Regions from separate parts of the Arthrobacter sp. JUb115 genome, predicted to be linked through region 1. Evidence: riboswitches for the same ligand, from Rfam matches in the RefSeq annotation. Region 1 holds a riboswitch; the other holds the start of a gene.
What was found. A riboswitch is a leader RNA that binds a small molecule or an ion and turns the genes downstream of it on or off. The one in region 1 is predicted to bind S-adenosylmethionine.

Region 1 (5,606 bases):
CAAGCAGTGGCCAGAGCAGCTCGGAAGCGTACTCGTCCAGGAACAGCCAGTCTTCATCCACCTTGAACTGCAGCTGGCTGTCGCTGCGCGCCATGGAGGCAAAGCGGGTAAACCAGTGGTGCTGCGCCCGCAGCAGGTTCCAGCCGTAGGTCTTGAAGCCCAGGGTGGTCCAGCGAAGCTGGCCACGAACCCAACGGCCTTCGGTGTTGCGAACCATTGGGCGCACTCCCAAGCGGAAGCGCTTATTGCGGGTCGGGTGCGGGATGGTTCCGGTCGGCATCCATTGTTGCTGCTGGGTGGCGTCCTTCGAATCGAAGAGCAGGAACTGAAGCGCCATCGGCACTACCGGATCGTGCTGCGAACCAAGCAGGCCATCGGCCGGGCCCGGCTCGGACTCTTCAAACCATGAATCGATTTGCTGCGACCAAACTGTGTTCGGCTTCTCTTCCCGGGCAGGCACGGGGCGTGGCTGGGAAGCGATCTTGTTGGAGACAATAGCCAGTGCCGCGATGTGCGAGCAGATGCCCGGTGCGTCGCAGGTGCACTCGCACGATTCGATCTTCCACTCTCCACCGTCCATGAGGACCTGGATCATCGGAGAATATTCTTCGCCAGAATCGGTGACGGTGCCTTCGATCTGGTGGGTGCTTTCGTCGAATTCCACGTCAACCACGGAATTTGCTTCTGCAGCCAGGTTCTTTCCATAGAAGAAAGGAACGTTGCCCAGAAAAGCCAATAAGTGGCGGGCATCAATGGTTGGTGGAACAGATTCAATCATCCTCTCATCGTTTCACGTTCCGGGCCTTCGCGAAAGTTGAAGGGCCTTTCTGTGAATAATCACTATCTATGACGTAGCGTTGACGCATGTCCCAAGTGTGGCCCTACCTTCCAGCACGCGCAGTGAACATAACGACGCTCGTTGAATTCGACCGTCTCGCAGCCGAAGCGCTGGCTTCCCACCGCGCACGCGGAAAAGGCTGGCGAGTGCACCGTGTTGATCTGCGCGAACGGGATACCGTGCTGGAATCCTTGGATCTTTCCGAAGCGCTATTCATCGATTGCCAGTATTCCGCGCAAGGATCGCAGATCGTGCAAGCCACTGGCGGGCTGTGCATGAGCTCGGGGGACGAGCTTCCCTTCGAGACGGTGGCTCGCGGCTTGTATTCGCCGCATGAGTTGTACTCGGGGATCCGGACGCAGACCTACGAGCAAGTGCCTGATGCGAAGATCTACGCGTACTCCCAGCAGCATGCAGCGGTGAATTCCGATAGCGATAGCAATGCGCTGGCAAGAACCCTGCATGATCACCACATTGGCCAGGCGCTGGTCTCGGCGGTGTACGAGGGCACGTTCAAGGAAACCCCGATTATCGGGGTGATGGGCGGGCATGCGATGAGCCGGGGCACTGCGCAGTATGCGCAAGCTTTGGAGCTTGGGCGCATGATTACCCGGGCCGGCTACGCGGTCGCCACCGGTGGAGGCCCCGGCGCAATGGAAGCCGCCAACGCCGGTGCGTGGCTGGCCGATTACGGGCAAGAAGATGTCGCTACGGCATTGCAGATGCTGGCCGAAGCGCCAGATGCGATCCATCAGCGCACCGGCTGGGCGAGAACTGCGCTGATGGTCAAGGAGCGTTTCCCGAGCCAGCGGCAGTCCCTGGGCGTGCCAACCTGGTTCTACGGCCACGAGCCGCCGAATCTGTTTGCCACCCAGATTGCCAAGTTCTTCACCAATTCCATTCGTGAAGCGATTTTGCTGGAGCAGTCCAACGGCGGGCTGGTAGTTCTGCCCGGGGCCGCCGGCACGGTGCAGGAAATCTTCCAGGATGCCTGCGAAAACTACTACGCTACCGGTGCTCGCGTGGTGCCGATGGTGCTGATCGGCAAGGACTATTGGACGAGGGATCTGCCTGCTTGGCCGCTGCTTCAGGCCCTGGCCAAGGACCGTGTCATGGAACAGAAGATTGCTCTGGTGGAAACCGCCGAAGAAGCGATGGAGTTCATCCAGAGCATGCAAACCCTGCGCCGGCGTACCCGGCGGCCGGAGAACAGCTAGAGCACGGCATGGAAAATGCCGGTACAGCCAAAGCTGTACCGGCATTCGAATCGCAGCAGGCTGCTATCCGATGCTGACGTCGAAGATCAGGCCCAAGCAGTAGGTGATGGCCGCTGCGCCCCAGCCGATGGCTAGCTGGCGCAGGCCGCGCTTGAGCGGGGAGGCACCGGAAAGCAGTCCCACGATCCCTCCGGTGATCATCAGGGCCACGCCTACCAGGACTACCGAGACGAGGATCGCGGTCATGCCGGAGAGCCCAAGGATATAAGGCAGGATCGGCACGACCGCGCCGGAAGCGAAAAGGATGAACGAGGTGGCCGCCGCGCCGGTGGCCGACCCCAGTTCCTGGTGCTCCTTCTCGAGTTCTTCGCCGCGGCCTTCCGGGTTCAACGAGAAGTCGGGGTTGCAATCGCAGGTGAACAGGCCCATGCGTTCTGCGGCCCGGTGCGCTGCATCTTCATCGCTCATTCCGCGGGCCTTGTAGATCAGCACCAGCTCGTTGGCGTCCAGATCGAGGTTCGGGGCGGCGGTTAGCGTGACCTGGGTTGGTCGCGAGGCGGTCAGCAGCTCGCGCTGGGAACGCACCGAGACGTATTCGCCAGCTGCCATGGACAGTGCGCCGGCCAGCAAACCGGCAACACCGGAGAACAGCACGAAGGTCGCTGAAACACCGGTCGCACCGATACCCATGATCAACGCCAGGTTGGAAACCAGCCCGTCGTTGGCGCCGAAGACCGCAGCGCGGAAGTTGCCCGAAAGGCGCGCACGGCCTGCTGTAGCCAGCGCCCGGACGACCTCTTCGTGGACCTGTTCGTCGGCCGCCATCTGCGCGGTGGCGTCCTTGTCGTCGCGGTAGGGCGAACTGCTTTCGGAGCGCTGGGCCATGGCCAGCACGAAGACCGAACCGAAATGCAATGCCAGGAAACGCAGCATGGTGCGTCGCAGCGACGGGCGGACTTCCTTGAAATGCTCGCCGAGCAGGACGCGCCAGTGGGATTCGTGGCGGGCTTCCGCCTCTGCAAGGCCCAGCAGGATTTGCCGTTCTTGACCGGTTTTCTTTTCCGCGAGGGCCCTGTAGATGGAGCCTTCGGCGACTTCATCTGCGAGATACTTGCGCCATCGCTGGATCTGCGCTTTGGTAGGTTCGGTTTCTGGGTGCTGTGGCATCGCGACGATGACTCTCCTGGAACATGGATTTTCCAATGAAACCCGTGGATCGGATCAACCACCCAGTTTAGTCAGGGCTCCTGCACTTGGGAATTTGGCAAGGCTAAAAGCAATTCTCTTGCCCGCGGGATTTCCGGCTACCGGCAGCACCAGCTGCAATTCAGAAGTGGCCGGATCATAGGTCGGCCTGCGGGCGCAACGGGCAATGAGCCGTTCAAGCCTGAGCGGATCTGCAACGTAGCGGGTGCGCCAGCGCCCCTCGGCCTTGAACTGCACTTGGCCGGTCTGGCGGTCGATGACGGGCAGAATCGGATATGCCATTGAGGTCAACTCTCTTGCGAGCTCTTGCCCGTGCACCTGTTGATGCGCGGACCGCTTCCTCATCCGAACCACCCATGAACTTGGGGTTGGTGCGCGGCCAGTCGGAGCTTGGCGCCGCGTCTCGTGAAGCAACATTTCCGATGGTACCGCCGGCGGCAGGGCGCGGTGAAGTCCGAATGCGTAATATGACTGCGGCTCAGCTGCCCGGGGCAAAGGCATTGGCCAGTTGCTGCAGCTTCTCGCGTTGTTCGGCCCATTGCCCCGCGGTGTAGCCGGGCAGCAGATCCAGTTGCGCGGTCCAGCCAGCACGGCCATCGAGCTGCTCGCGAATAATATCCAGATGCCCTGCATGCCGGGAGGTCTCGGCGAGCGCATGGATGAGCAGGTGATCCAAGGTGGTTTTGCCAGCTGGCCCCCACCACGGTACCTCTACGGGGCAGTCCAGGGGCAGGTCGCTGATGGCTTCATCGGCGAAGGCGATGGCTTTCCGATACAGGCCGATCAGCTGTTGCGCATCCATATCTGCTGGCGGGAGGAAATCCGCGTCGGGATCATGCGGCGCAATGAATTCGCGAACGTAGCGGTCATCGGCCCTGCGCTTGAGGCAGGTGCCGAAATATTCGTATTCATTGATCGCCAAATGGTGCAGTACTCCCAGGATATGGGTGCCTGTAGGGGTGAGCGGAGTGCGTGCCAGGTGTTCGGCGAGGCCTTCTGCCTTGTAGATCGCATTCTCGCGCGCGTCGTTCAGGTACCCGCAGAGCTTGTCCTTGGTGCTGTCCATGGGCAGAGTCTAGTGAGCGCTGCAGTCTCGCGGTAGAGGGCGCGGTGTGTTTACCATTGGTAAACTTGCCCCGCAGGCCTTGAAGCCAAAGTGGTTGCGGTTGTTGCTGCAGAAAACGTCGAGGAGCCAAACGATGAAAACCTTGCCAGTTGAACCAACCGGTGCTGCGATCAATATCGGTGCGAGGCTGCGCGGGGTGCGCCAGACCCAGCGTATGACCATTGACCAGGTCGCCGAGCTATCCGGACTGACCAAGGGTTTCCTCTCGCGTGTGGAGCGCGACCTGACCAGCCCTTCGGTTTCCACTCTTTTGCGGTTGTGCGAAGTGCTGGGCATGGAGGTCGGTACCCTCTTCGAGGTTCCTGAAACGAAACTGGTCCGACTGGAGCAGGCACCCCGTGTTTCCCTGGGCGGTGACGGCATCACGGAGCAGCTGGTCACGCCGCGCAGCGAGAAGCGGGTGCAGATGATTCGCGCCGAGATTGCGCCCAAGGGCACCGGTGAAGCGGAGCTGTATTCGGTGGATTGCGAGCTGGAAGTGCTGCACGTGATCGCTGGAAAATTCATCCTGGTATTGCCTGATCAGCGCGTAGAACTCGAAGCAGGCGATACGATCACCTTCCCCGGGCGTGAACCGCATAGCTGGGAAAACGATTCTGATGAGGTTGCCGTGGTTACCTGGACGCTGATCCTCTCATGACGCCAATCCCTTGCGCTTGCTGCCATGGCACGGCATGCGCAGTGCGGCTGCGCGTTCGTCTGCGGGGAGATGAACCGCGTATTCTAGGAACGATGCGTTGTTCCGGGCGCTCGGGACAATCAGTGATGGGAGAGGCGTGAGGACAGGCGAACCAACCGCTGCGCAAGATCAACTGCGCAGTATCAGCTGGTGGGCTTCGATACTTTTCGGCGTTCTTATTGGCACCACCTTGACCTGGATCCGCACCCAACGCAATTTCTTCTTCATTGGCGCCGCGATTCTGGCCGTCGTCATTGTCACCATTGGCGTGCGGACGATTCGCCGACGGGCACGCTTCCCGGTGATGGCGCAGGCACGCACCTCGTGGGCGTATGTGCTGTGGACAGGTGTCCTGCTGGTCCTGGCCGGACCGATCCAGCTGGTGTACGTAGCTGATGACCTTTCCGAACTGACTATCAAATCGCTGGTCATGTCCGCAGGCTTCTGCCTGGGCATTCACGAGGTCGACCGCGCGCTGGTGAAAGCCAGCAAGAAGCGCTCCGGCGAGGCCTAGCCTCCTGATTTGGGCAAAATAGCCTG
Region 2 (5,606 bases), on a different contig from region 1:
GGCGTAAACCATGGACCATGGGGCGTCCAAGCCGGTGGCCAGTGGTGCTGGAACAGCTTGCGATTCGGTAGCTGGAGCTGAAGGCGGGGTTGGCGCGGAGCATCCGGCGAGGAACACTGCGCCGAGCACTAGGCAGGTACCCAGAATGCGCTTCATCGAGCTGCTATGCATGGGCTGGTTGATGGCGCGTCGGGCGATAAGTCAGTTCCTGGATCCGTCCGTCCAGCAGCTTGGACTCGACAAGTTCCAGATCGTAGTCATCGACCCCGCCAAGTACCGGGGCAGAACCGCTATGCCCGGTCAGTACCGGGAAGATGGTCACCTGGATGAAGTCCACAAGACCTGCCGCCAGCAGGGAATGGTTCATCGCTAAGCAGCCGTGGGAGCGCAGCGGCACATCTGAAGCTTCCTTGAGCTGTGCGACGACTTCCAGTGCATCAGCGCGCTCCAGCGTGGGGTTTGGCCAGGACAGCGGCTCTTCCAGGGTGGTGGAGATGACGGTGGCGGGCTTGTCGTGCAGGGCCACACCCCACGCGTCTTCAACCTCGGGATTCGCCTCGATTTCTGCCCAGAAGCGGCTGAAGAGACGGAAGGTGTTGGCCCCGAAAACCATGCGGCAAGCCGGAGTGTAGAGCGCGAGGCGGTGGGCTAACAGCTCTGGCCCCTGTTTTCCCCAGTAGCCGCCCCAATCGCCGGCGGCGCTGCCGAAGCCATCGAGGCTGCTGAACACATCGAAGGTATAGGTCGCACTCATGGCGAATCTCCTGGAGCTTGAGCGTTAGATGCCACCTACCGTACGCCCGTGCTCGCGGTGTGAAAACCAGCTAGGCCGGATTCTCAGGCAAATCCACATTCTGGGTGCGCAACTGGCCGCGGGATAGCTGCTTGCCGGTGGATTCATCGGTGATGATGACCTCCCAGAGCTGCTGGGTGCGCCCTTGGAATAGCGCGGTGGCGATTACCTGAACCCGTGCTCCGGTGGAAGGGCGCAGGAAGTCGGTGGCGTTGTGCACGCCCACGGCGAATTGCCCGCGTTCGGCCACCGCGTAGCTGGCGCCCACTGATCCTGCGCTCTCGATGATCGAGGTGTAAACGCCGCCATGCACCACGCCCCAAGGGGTGTGGTGGTTCTCGTCCAGCTGCGCGTGGCCGCGTACTTCCGTGGCCGTGATTTCGTCGAATTCCAGTCCGATGCTTTCGGTGAAGCGGCTGGTCTTGTTGGGAATCCGCGGTGCAGTGTTTTCCAATTGGTGATCCTCAGGCTAGTTCGGTGTGCTGGCTTCGAGCGCTTGGGCGCGCAGGACATTCTTCTGCACCTTACCAGTGGAGGTGCGCGGCAGATCCTGCGGGAAGACGATGGTGCGCGGCACCTTGAAACCGGCAAGCTTTTCGCGGGCGAATTCAATCAGCGTTTGCGCGTCCAGGGAGGATCCGCTGGCGCGGATGACATATGCCACCGGACGCTCGCCCCATTTCTCGTCCGCGATGCCGATGACGGCCAGGTCCAGCACCTCTGGGTGCGAGGCGAGGGCTTGCTCCACCTCGATGGTGGAGATGTTCTCGCCGCCGGAAATGATGATGTCCTTGGACCGGTCGCGCACCTGGATGTAGCCATCCGGGTGCATGACACCCAGATCGCCGGTGTGGAACCAGCCGCCATGGAAAGCTTGGGTAGTGGCCGCTTCATCGCGGTAGTAGCCGATCATGACGTTATTGCCGCGCAGCACGATTTCGCCCATGGTCTGTCCATCCGCCGGGACATCGTTCATGTTCTCGTCAACAATGCGTGCGGACTCGGCGGTAATCATGCCAACGCCTTGGCGGGCGAGCTTCGCGGCCCGGTCCGGGCCATCGAGGGCATCCCACTCATCCTGGTACTCGCACACCGTGTACGGTCCGTATACCTCGGTGAGGCCATATACATGGACTACCTCGATGCCCAGCTTCTGCAGCTTGGAGATGATTGCCGGGGACGGGGGAGCACCTGCGGTGGTGATGCGCAGTGGAGCATCGAGCTGGTGGGCGCGGGTGGAGTCGGCGATGATTGAGCAGACGGTCGGAGCGCCGCACAAGTGGGTGGTTCCAAGATCCTCGATGGCATCCCAAACGGAATCTTCGCGCACGCCGCGCAGGCACAGGTGCGTTCCTCCCGCTGCGGTGACGGCCCATGGAGTGCACCAGCCGTTGCAGTGGAACATCGGCAGGGTCCACAAGTAGCGGGTCTTGGCCGTGAAGCCCTGGTGGTGCGCTTCGCCCAACGAGTTCAGGTAGCTGCCGCGGTGCGAGTAGAGCACGCCCTTCGGCTTGCCGGTGGTGCCCGAAGTGTAATTGAGAGTGATCGGAGCCCGCTCGTCGGCGATGGCGTAGGGAAGTCTTTCATCCGAGGCTTGTGCGATTAGCTCGTCCAAGGTGGCGTCCACGGGCACGTCCGGACGTTCTCCGGCGTACTGGTCATCGGTGATCTCGATGAGCGCCTCCAGCGTTGGGTTATCGCGGCGCAGGGTCTTCGTGTTTTCCAGCAGCTCTGTGTCGGCAAGCATCAGCTTGGCAGCAGAATGATCAATGATGTATTGCAGCTCGTGGGCCGAGAGTCGGGTGTTCAGGGCAACGAGGACTGCGCCTGCCAGCGGTACGGCGTAATGCGCCATGAGCATTTCGGGAGTATTCGGTGCCAGCACGGCCACGCGGTCGCCCGGCTCAATGCGAGCCTTCAGCGCCTGGGCAAAGCGGTGCACCCGTGCTTCGAATTCTTCATAGGAGAAGCTGCGAGTTCCATGGATGACGGCGGTCTTCTTCGGATAGGCCTCGGCTGTGCGTTCCAAGAAACGCAGTGGGGTCAATTCTGAATGGTTTGCCTGAATCTCTACCATGGTGTGGCTATTCCTCAATCGTCATCGATGGTTACGGAGAACAATAAGCAGGAGTGTGACTCAATGCACTCCATGACCAATAGTGGCATGAACCTCAGCGTCATGCCGGGAAACCAAGTTTCATTACGGTGGGCGGTAGGGAATTCGCGCCAGGGCCCCGAGCCCAGGGGAGGAGTTAGTGTTCTGCCGAATCAAGAGCGGCGGAAGCCTGCTGCGATCATGGGGCCGAAGCGTTCAAGAAGCGCGGCGTATGGCGAATAAAAGACTGCCCAAGGACTTCTGGCGGGGCCTTGGATCGAATATTGCGTCGAATATTGCGATTTGCGAAGTGAAATGTTTGACGGCTGTTCGTCATGAGCCATATCGTTTTAAACAGAATCAAGAGCATCAGCTATAAGCCCTGGCTTGCTGATCGGCAACCCTCTCAACGGTAGTGGGGTGCTCCAGGTGAGGATTCGGTTCCACGCAAAATGTGCTGGAACAAGTACCGCACACGGCGCGGAACTTCAGCCCAAGCGGCTTCGAGTAACGAGAAGCCAATGCTTGCAGGCTACTGCGCGGTGGGCAAGACCCAAAGGAATCGAGCCATGTCATTGAATCTTGAACTTGACCCGTTGACCCTGCGCAAGGTTTTCGCTCAGCATCCATCAGGGGTAGCCGCCCTCTGTGCAGAACTGGATGGCGTGAAGACCGGAATTGTCGCTTCATCGTTTACCGTGGGAGTTTCCCTCGAACCTGCACTGGTGATGTTCGCCGTGCAGAAGTCCTCGAACACTTGGCCAAAGCTGCGCGAAGCTGGCCGCATTGGCGTCTCAGTGCTGAGCGAACGCAATGATGGTGTCTGCGCTCAGATTGCGTCGAAAAATGGCGACCGGTTCCGCGGAATCGATACCTATTCCTCGGACCAGGGCGCGCTCTTCGTCAACGACTCCACGTTGTGGCTGGAGACTTCGATCTACAACGAGGTCGAAGCGGGGGATCACTGGGTAGTCCTGATGGAAGTCCACGGGCACCGCACCTCCGAGCACTCGCCACAGATCTTCCATGATTCGCGGTTCCATTCGCTGCCGATTCCTGAGCTCGTATAAGCGCTTCGCATCTTCCAAAGCTCCGGCCAGATCAAATCATCGATCTGGCCGGAGCTTTTTGAATTCCGGTTAGGCGGGTTGAGCCGTTCCCCGCAGCCCTCGACACCGGCAATGCCCGTTCTCTCTCGCCACCCTGAAGACGTGGCAAGATGGCTGGCAATCTCATGGCCTGCCATCTTGGGCCAGCTGCCCCAGGCATTTGGCGATAACCTCGTCATCAAAGTATCTGTCGCGAGAAACCTTGAACTCGCCATATCCGCCACCCGCCTGGGTCGTCGAACAGAACCGCGCAGGTAGCTCATGGATCCTCGCTGCACGCTGGACCAGAGTGGCAGCGAATTGCCGGCAACCCTCGGATGGGGTTTCCGAGCCATGCAAAGGCTGCGCATCACAAATGAAACCGGCGCTTTATGGGGTCTTCACTGGCGCGCGTCGCGGACGCGAAGTGGCGAGAGTGCGCCGGCAGCCCAGTCGCTGATCCAGGTTCGCCCGCCGAGTCGTTGCACACATTAAGTTATCCACCGCCCCCGAACGCAGAAACCCTAGCCGATTGTGGACTACTGGAAGATCCGGCCTTGCTGGCGAATTTAATCCACGGTGACTTAGGGTTTTGTAAATTCACCAGTATCCACAAGGTTATCCACAAAACTGTGGACAAGACGTGGGCAAATGTGTACAAAGGGTGAAAAACCCCGGGAACTGGGCGATTAAGGGTGTTGATAACCTTGGGTCGGTTGGCGTGAGCTTCAATGAATTAAGTTTCTGTCCACAGGTGTGCGAATACAAACAACCAAGTCAACAGATATTAATGATACGTAGAGTGGGGTAATCCACAGAGTTCTCCCCAGACTGTGAACAGGGAACTCCACAGGTAGAGGAGTGTTATCCACATATTCTGTGGATAATGAGGTTTACGCCTGTTAATAACAGCCCTAGTGTTGGGTTCGGGAGAGAAATATCCACAGGCGCCTGACATCCAAATGTCCGTATCGACTGACACGATGAAGCGTTGCCATGAGGCAAGGATAATTTTTCCCAGCGGGTCAATAGGGGATGGAAGTGTCTGCAATGAGTGCTGAGCCGGTTTACGAAGGACGAGATTCCGACGCAGGGCGCAAGCCGCCACAGGATATCGAGGCCGAGATGTCGGTCCTCGGTGGCATGATGCTCTCCAAGGACGCCATTGCTGACGTCGTTGAATCCATTCGCGGCACCGACTTCTACCGTCCCTCCCACGAATCAATTTACGAGGCGATTGTCGACCTCTACGGTCGTGGCGAACCAGCCGATGCGGTCACCGTAGCCGACTTGCTGACCAAGCGCGGCGAAATCTCGCGCATTGGTGGCGCCGCCTACCTTCACAATCTCATCCAGCAGGTTCCAACTGCAGCCAACGCCGGGTACTACGCAGAAATCGTGCGCGAACGCGCCGTGCTGCGCCGATTGGTTGACGCTGGAACGCGTATTGTCCAGATGGGCTACTCGCCAGATGGTGAAGTTGACGCAATCGTCAACGAAGCCCAGGCAGAGGTCTACAAGGTGGCCGAGAACCGCAGCAGTGAAGACTATGTGCGACTTTCGGACATCATCGAAGACACCGTTGATGAAATCGAGAACGCGGCCAACGCGGGCGATGGCATTACCGGTG

Region 2: another riboswitch for S-adenosylmethionine. It lies ahead of EDF61_RS08695 (flavin reductase family protein); the one in region 1 lies ahead of EDF61_RS03010 (hypothetical protein).

The regions. Positions count from the first base shown of each region.
Region 1 is NZ_SOBS01000001.1:649,730-655,335, reverse strand. It holds gene EDF61_RS03025 (DEAD/DEAH box helicase) at 1-778, opposite strand, end outside; gene EDF61_RS03020 (LOG family protein) at 865-2,055, shown strand; gene EDF61_RS03015 (VIT1/CCC1 transporter family protein) at 2,119-3,222, opposite strand; gene EDF61_RS03010 (hypothetical protein) at 3,277-3,543, opposite strand; SAM riboswitch class IV at 3,559-3,672, opposite strand; gene EDF61_RS03005 (DinB family protein) at 3,740-4,327, opposite strand; gene EDF61_RS03000 (cupin domain-containing protein) at 4,461-5,027, shown strand; gene EDF61_RS02995 (hypothetical protein) at 5,164-5,580, shown strand.
Region 2 is NZ_SOBS01000004.1:176,122-181,727, forward strand. It holds gene EDF61_RS08675 (PQQ-dependent sugar dehydrogenase) at 1-156, opposite strand, end outside; gene EDF61_RS08680 (dihydrofolate reductase family protein) at 164-754, opposite strand; gene EDF61_RS08685 (PaaI family thioesterase) at 825-1,247, opposite strand; gene EDF61_RS08690 (long-chain-fatty-acid--CoA ligase) at 1,263-2,870, opposite strand; SAM riboswitch class IV at 3,247-3,363, shown strand; gene EDF61_RS08695 (flavin reductase family protein) at 3,458-3,958, shown strand; gene dnaB (replicative DNA helicase) at 5,027-5,606, shown strand, end outside.